Regions from separate parts of the Micromonospora sp. NBC_01405 genome, predicted to be linked through region 1. Evidence: riboswitches for the same ligand, from Rfam matches in the RefSeq annotation. Region 1 holds a riboswitch; the other holds the start of a gene.
The links. A riboswitch is a leader RNA that binds a small molecule or an ion and turns the genes downstream of it on or off. The one in region 1 is predicted to bind S-adenosylmethionine.

Region 1 (3,752 bases):
ATTCACCGCCCTCACGGTGGGTAGTCCCCGCCATGGCCGTGGCCCGGGATCTCCGATCGTCGCTGCTGCGGCGTGCAGGCCTGCACGACGGCGTGGCCGACATCGACTCGGCGCGGATCTCGGCGGCGATGGAGGAGCTTCGCCGTCGCAGCAGAGCCACCCTGCACGATCGGCTGCACCGGGTCCGGATGGCGATGGGCCTGGCCGTGCAGGCCGGGCTGGCCGCCACGCTGGCCTGGGTCATCTCCCATCACCTGCTGGGAAACCCGCAGCCGGTCTTCGCGCCGATCTCGGCGGTCGGCGCCCTGGCCGCGTCGGTCGGTCAGCGACTGCGCCGGACCGTCGAGCTGATCGTCGGGGTGGCGGTCGGGGTGTTCCTCGGCGACCTGCTGATCTACCTCGTCGGCACCGGGGGCTGGCAGCTCGGGCTGGTGGTGACGGCGTCCATCGTGCTGACCCTCTTCTTCGGTGGGAGCGTGTCGGTCGTCATCCAGGCCGCCGCCACCGCCGTGCTGATCGTCACGCTCAGCCCGTCCACCGAGGACCTGGAGATACCGCGCTTCATCGACGCCTTGATCGGCGGCGGGATCGCGCTGTTGGTGACGGCGATCCTGTTGCCGCTGAACCCGCTGCGGGTGATCAACCGGGCCGCCCGGCCCGCGCTGGACCTGCTCGCCGACCAGCTCGACGCCGCCGCCGAGGCGCTGCGCGGGCGGGACCGGGACAGCGCCCAGCGGGCCCTGGAACGGCTCCGTGAGAACAAGGAGGAGCTGAGCACCCTCATCGAGGCGATCGAGGGTGCGAAGGAGACCAGCATCCTCTCCCCGGCCCGTTGGCACCGGCGCAGTGAGCTGACCCACTACGCCGAGGCGGCCGACCCCATCGACCGCGCGATGCGCAACAGCGGGACCCTGATCCGGCGTTCCGTGACGATGATCGAGGACGGGGAGCCGGTGCCGGAGCCGATGCCGTACGCGGTGGCCCACCTCGCCGAGTCGGTCCGCCTGCTCCGCCACGAGTTCGCCGTCGGGGCGGAACCGGAGAGGGCCCGGGAGCGGTCCCTGCGCGCGGTCAGTGAGGCCGGCCGGGCGTACGCGCAGGGGGTCGGGTTCTCCGGCAGCGTGGTGATCGCGCAGGTGCGCACCACCGCCAGCGACCTGCTGGTCGCCTCCGGCATCGACCAGGAGGAGGCCAACCGGCTGATCCGGGAGTCCTTCGGCGAGCAGGAGAAACCGAACGTCGGCCCGGCCGAGAGCGTCCCCGCCCCGAAGCCGCCCACGGCCCCGCCGCTGGGCTGAGGCGTGCTCAGCCCAGCTCGGCGAGGGCGGTGAGCAGGCTCTCGACGTGCTGCTGGGTGCTGCCCAGGCCGATGCTGGCCCGCAGGGCGGTCGGCGGAAGGTCCCGGTGCCCGCTGCGCGTGGCGGCCTCGGTGAGCAGCCGACGGGCCAGCGGGTGGGCGCAGAACAGCCCGTCGCGGACCCCGATGTCGTACCGAATGGCCAGCTCCGCCGCGACCTCGGCCGAGTCCCGGCCGGCCAGCACGAACGAGACGATGCCCACCCGGGGCGAGTCCGGGCCGAAGGTGCGCAGCTCCACCACGTGCGGCAGGGCCGCCAGCCCGGCCCGCAGCCGGGCCAGCAGCGTCTGCTCGCGGGCGTGCAGCGCGGCCCGGTCCGCCCCGGCCAGCGCCGCGCACACCGAGGCGAGCGCGACCGCGCCGAGCAGGTTGGGGGTGCCGGCCTCGTGCCGGGCCGGGCCGGTGGCCCAGCGCACATCGTGGGTGGCGGCCCCGACGTGACTGGTGGCGCCCCCACCGGCCAGGTACGGCGGGGCCGCGTCGAGCCAGTCGCCCCGGCCGAGCAGCACCCCCGCGCCGAACGGCGCGTACAGCTTGTGCCCGGAGACGGCCAGGTAGTCCACGTCCAGCGCGGCCACGTCGACCGGGGCGTGCGGGGCGAGCTGGGCGGCGTCCACCGCGATCCGGGCGCCGTGCCGGCGGGCCACCCGGGCCAGCTCGGCCACCGGCCAACGCTCCCCGGTCACGTTGCTCGCCCCGGTCACCGCCACCAGCACCGGCGGGCGGGCGGTGGCGCCTCGGCGCAGCTCGGTCAGCGCCGCATCCAACGCCCGGACCGCCTCGGCGGGGGCGGCCGGCACCGGCAGCCGCACCGAGCCGCGCGGCCAGGGCAGCAGGTTGGCGTGGTGCTCCCCGGCGAACGTCACCACCGTGGTCCCGGTGGGCAGGGCCCGGGCCAGCAAATTCAGCGCGTCGGTGGTGTTGCGGGTGAACACCACGTGGTCGTCGGCGCGGGCGCCGAAGAAGTCGCCGACCGTCTGCCGGGCCCGCTCGTACTCCAACGTGCAGCGCCGCGACAGGGCGCCGGCACCGCGGTGCACGCTGGCGTACCAGGGGAGCAGCTCGGCCACCGCGTCGGCCGCGGCCCGCGCGCACGGCGCGCTGGCGGCGTAGTCCAGGTTGATCTGGCCCGGCACGCCGAGCACGTCGAGCGGCCGCGACGACGCCGACACGGTCCGCGCGGGCGGCGGCGTGAGCGAGGGTACGAGGGTGACGGTCATGGCACGACCTCCGGGTCCGGGGACCCCGGGTGACGCCACCGGGACGGGGTCCGCGCTTGCCCAGCGCCGGACAGGGCTGGGCCCGGTCATCACCCGGGGCACCCCACCGCGAACTCGACGAGGGTTGCCGGCCAGCAAGCCGGGGCTTGACGCTGGCGCTCGTGACCTGACGACAGGATAACGGTCGACCGATGCGGCCGGAACAGCCGGCGGGGGATGACTACGCTGATGTAATGGCCGACACCCCGCCCGGCGGCGCCGCGTCGCCGTGGACCCCGCACGATCTCCCTTCGCAGCCCGGTGGGGCCGCCCCCCGGATGCCGGTGCGCCGGCTGGGCTGGCGGCGGGTCCTGGTGGTGGTCCTGGTGGTGCTGCTGATCGCGGCGTGCGCGGTCTACATGCTCTTCAAGCTCGGCTTCAACCTGGGGCCGGAGGCGCTGCTGATCGGCGTGGTCGCCGCGATCCTGCCGGTGCCGGTGCTGGTCTCCTGCTTCCTGTGGCTGGACCGGTACGAGCCGGAGCCGTTGAAGTATCTGATCTTCTGCTTCGTCTGGGGCGCGTTCGTCTCCACGGCCGCCTCGCTGACCGTCAACGGGTTCTTCGCCGCCCGGTTCGCCGACTGGGGGCTGCCCGACGCGTTGACCGCGGTGCTGGTCGCCCCGTTCATCGAGGAGCTGACCAAGGCGATCGGCCCGATCCTGCTGCTGATCTTCCGCCGCCGGGAGTGGTCCGGCATCACCGACGGCCTGGTCTACTGCGGGCTGTCGGCGGTCGGCTTCGCCATGGTGGAGAACATCCTCTACCTGGGCGGTTACGGCTACGCCTCCGGCGTCAACGAGTACGGTCCGGCGACCGGGGCGCGGCAGGTCATCGCGATCTTCATCGTCCGGATCCTGCTGTTCGGCTTCGCCCACCCGCTGTTCACCTCGATGACCGGTGTGGGTCTCGGCATCGCCGCCCGGACCGCCGACCGTCGGGTGCGCTTCCTCGCCCCGGTCGCGGGCCTGCTACTGGCGATGATGCTGCACGGCACCTGGAACCTGCTGCCGTCGCTGGCCCAGGCCACCGGGCAGACGATGCTCGCCCTGTACGGCTACCTCGGTGTGATGGTGCCGATCTTCTTCGGCATGGTCGGGTTGGCGGTCTGGCTGCGCGGCTGGGAGGGGCGGCTGACC
Region 2 (3,752 bases), 3.0 Mb from region 1:
CCACCCGTACCGGCGGCGGACCGCGACGCCGAGATGGTCCCGGGCGGTGGCCCGGTAGAAGGTGCGCGACACCGGCGCCCGCCAGTCGATGACGAGCGGGTAACCGGCCTCGTCGGTGATGTGGCGGCGGCCGAGGTGGTAGCGCTGACCGGCGTGCTCGCCCGCCTCGGCGGCGGCGCCGAACCGGAGGCGGCCGAAGTAGGGCGGGGCATCCGGCTCCTCGGCGAGTTCCTTGGCGTGGGTCCGTAGCATCCGGCCGAGGGTCTCGGCGGTCCAGCGGTCGCCGGCCACGTCCGCGCCGGTAGCCACCCGGTGGCGGGCCGTGTCGCGCATCCGGGCGAGCGCGGCGCGGGTCGCGGCCAGGTGCGCCTGCTCCCGCGCGAGTTCCCGGTCGACCCCGTCGTCCATGGCAACCTCCGATGAGAATCATTAACCGGGTTAACATTCTAACCGCAGTCATGAAATTGACCTGGTATCGGCCGCTGGTAGCCTGGGTGGCGTGACCGGAGAGCAGGGCGTGACCGGAGAGCAGGGGCTGCGCGAACGCAAGCGGCAGCGCACCCACGACGCGATCTCGGCGGCGGCGATCTCGCTGTTCGTCGAACGAGGCTTCGACCGGGTGTCGGTCGCCGAGGTGGCCGCGGCCGCGGAGGTCTCCAAGCCGACGCTGTTCAAGTACTTCTCCACGAAGGAGGACCTGGTCCTGCACCGGATCGCCGACCACCGGGGCGAGTCGGCCCGGGTGGTGCGCGGCCGACGCCCGGGCGAGGCGCCGCTCGCCGCGCTGCGCCGGCACTTCCTCGACGGGCTGGACCGCCACGACCCGGTCACCGGGCTCAACGACGACCCCCGGGTGTTGGCGTACCACGGGATGGTCTTCTCGACCCCGAGCCTCGCCGCCCGGGTGGCCGGGCACGCCGCCGCCGAGGAGGCGGCGCTGGCCGACGCCCTCGACGACGCCGCCGGCACGCGCCGCGACGAACGGGGGCGGCCGGAGCCCGGGGCTCGGCCCGACGGGCTGACCGGCCGGCTCGCGGCGGCACAGATCGTCGCGGCGCAGCGGGTACTGGCGCGGGACAACTGGCGTCGTCTCACCGAGGGGTGCACCGCCGCGCGGGCGCACCCGGAGGCGGTCGCCGCCGCCGACCACGCCTTCACGCTGCTCGACGCCGGCCTGGCCCCGTACCGGGACTGAACCTCGGCGGCGGTCGTGCGGCGAGGGGCGACGTCCGACGGGTCGGCCGGGGTGAGCGTTGTCATAACGACTGGACGCCCGGCCCGGTGCCGTTGCTAGGCTTTCCACCAGGTCATGAGCGCCAGCGTCAAGCCCCGGCTCGCTGGCCGGCAACCCTCCTCCGCGGTGGGGTGCCCCGGGTGAAGACCAGGCACCGGAGTGTCACCGGTGCAAGCGTGGCCTGGTCCCCAGGTCAACACCGACCTTGGAGAACCATGTCTGCTCGTCCTTGCGCCCCGACTGCCGCCGGCTCGGCACCGGCCGCGTCACCATCCCGTCCCGCGCTGGTCAGGCGCCGGCACGTGGATCTGATGCGGGTGTGCAGCGACGGCTGTCGCCGTCACGCGGCGCGCTGAGCGCCTCCCCTCTTCCGTAGTAGCCCCCTTCCGCGGCCGCCCGTCGGCGTGCCGCGTCCGGCGGCGTGCTGTCCGCGCGCCGCCCTCATCCCAGGAGACACCTGTGCGATTCCTCCCTGCCCTGACCAGGTTCGCCGCGCTGGGCGTCGCGGCCGTCGTCGGCGCTGCCACCCTCACCGCCTGCGGCGACGACACCTCGGCCGCCGCCGACAACCCGTACGGCCTGGTCCAGCCCGGCGTGCTGCGGGCCGGCACCCTCACCGACGCGCCGCCGAACGTGTACCTGAAGGACGGAAAGTTCACCGGCTTCGACAACGACCTGCTCACTGCGGTCGCGGACAAGATCGGCCTGAGGGTGGAGTTCGTCGGCACCGACTTCTCCGCGCTGCTGTCGCAGGTCAACAACCGCAAGTTCGACGTGGGCAGCTCCTCGATCACCATCACCGAGGCGCGGAAGAAGACCGTCGACTTCGGCAACGGCTACGACTTCGGCTACTTCGGACTGGACGTCCCGGCCGGATCCCCGATCACCGGGTTCGACCAGCTCGACGGCAAGCGGGTGGTGGTCGTGCAGGGCACCGTGCAGGACGACTACGCCACCGGCCAGAAGCTGGACCCGGTGCGGGTGCCGGACTACAACGGAGCGCTCAACCAGCTCAGGGCCGGCACCGCCGACGCCTGGATCGCCCCGGCCGAGATCGGCGAGAAGTCCGCCGCCGACAGCGGCGGGAAGATCACGGTGGCCGCGAAGCAGCTCAGCCCCACCCCGACCGCGTACGCGGTGGCCAAGGGCAACGACGCGCTGCGCGGGGCACTGGACAAGGGCCTCGACGAGGTCATCGCCGACGGCACGTGGAGCCGGTTGCAGGAGCAGTACTACCCGGGCCGGCCGGTCCCGGCGGACTTCAGGCCGGGCAGCGGCTCGGCGCCGGGGCCGGGGCCGGGCGCGTCGGCGGCCCCGTCCGGGTCTGCCGCGCCGTCGGCGTCGGCGTCGTCCTGAGTACGCGGGCGTGACGGCACGGGCGACGACGAGCCGACGGTACGGATGACCAGCGAGCGGGGCGGACGGGAAGACGACTGATGGATCCACTGAGCACCCTGTGGGAGACCTTCTTCGACTGGGACTCCATGCGTGCGGCGCTGCCCGAGATGCTGACCGTCGGGCTGCCCAACACGCTGATCCTGGCGATCTCGGCCGCCCTGCTCGGCTCGCTGCTGGGCATGCTGCTGGCGGTCGCGGGCATCTCGCGTACCCGGTGGTTGCGCTGGCCGGCGCGGGTGTACACGGACGTCTTCCGCGGCCTGCCGGCGGCGGCGACGATCCTGCTCATCGGCGTCGGCCTGGCGCCGCTGGGCATGCAGGTGTGGGGACCGAACCCGTACCCGCTGGGCATCCTGGCGCTGTCACTGATCGCGGCGGCGTACATCGGGGAGATCTTCCGGGCTGGTATCCAGAGCGTGGAGGCCGCCCAGCTGGAGGGGGCCCGGGCGCTGGGGTTCTCCTGGGGCGAGGCGATGCGGCTGGTGATCATCCCGCAGGGGGTCCGCCGGGTGCTGCCGGCCTGGGTGAACCAGCTCATCGCCCTGATCAAGGACTCCAGCCTCGTCTACTTCCTCGGCCTGGTGGCCAGCCAGCGGGAGCTGTTCCGGATCGGGCAGGACCACGCGGCGACCACCGGCAACGAGTCGGCGCTGCTGCTGGCGGGCCTGTTCTACCTGACGCTGACCGTGCCGCTGACCCACGCGGTGAACTGGATCGACCGGCGGCTGCGGCAGGGCCGGCCGGCCACGGCGGCCGAGGACGACGACGCGCTGGCGCTCGCCGGGCGAAACGCGCTGCCCGGCGACGCCGCCACCCGCGCGAACACGGGAAAGGACGAGCGATGAGCACCTCGACCGGCACGACGACCCCGGTGAGCCTGAACGTGCGGGACGTGCACCTCGCCTTCGGCGCCAACCGGGTGCTGCGGGGCGCGAGCCTGGACGTCGGCCGGGGTGGCACGGCCTGCGTCATCGGGCCGTCCGGGTCGGGAAAGTCCACCCTGCTGCGCACGATCAACCGGCTCATCGAGCCGGACCGCGGGGACGTGCTGCTGGACGGGCGCAGCGTGCTGGGCGACGACCCGGACGCGCTGCGTCAGCGGGTCGGCATGGTGTTCCAG

Region 2: linked by a shared signal. The riboswitch ahead of OG559_RS27355 (ABC transporter substrate-binding protein) and the one ahead of OG559_RS14435 (aminotransferase class V-fold PLP-dependent enzyme) in region 1 are both predicted to bind S-adenosylmethionine.

Annotation. Positions count from the first base shown of each region.
Region 1 is NZ_CP109532.1:3,396,029-3,399,780, forward strand. It holds gene OG559_RS14430 (FUSC family protein) at 39-1,298, shown strand; gene OG559_RS14435 (aminotransferase class V-fold PLP-dependent enzyme) at 1,306-2,577, opposite strand; SAM riboswitch class IV at 2,625-2,744, opposite strand; gene OG559_RS14440 (PrsW family intramembrane metalloprotease) at 2,769-3,752, shown strand, end outside.
Region 2 is NZ_CP109532.1:6,352,108-6,355,859, reverse strand. It holds gene OG559_RS27365 (HelD family protein) at 1-408, opposite strand, end outside; gene OG559_RS27360 (TetR/AcrR family transcriptional regulator) at 500-1,195, shown strand; SAM riboswitch class IV at 1,306-1,417, shown strand; gene OG559_RS27355 (ABC transporter substrate-binding protein) at 1,694-2,590, shown strand; gene OG559_RS27350 (amino acid ABC transporter permease) at 2,671-3,477, shown strand; gene OG559_RS27345 (amino acid ABC transporter ATP-binding protein) at 3,474-3,752, shown strand, end outside.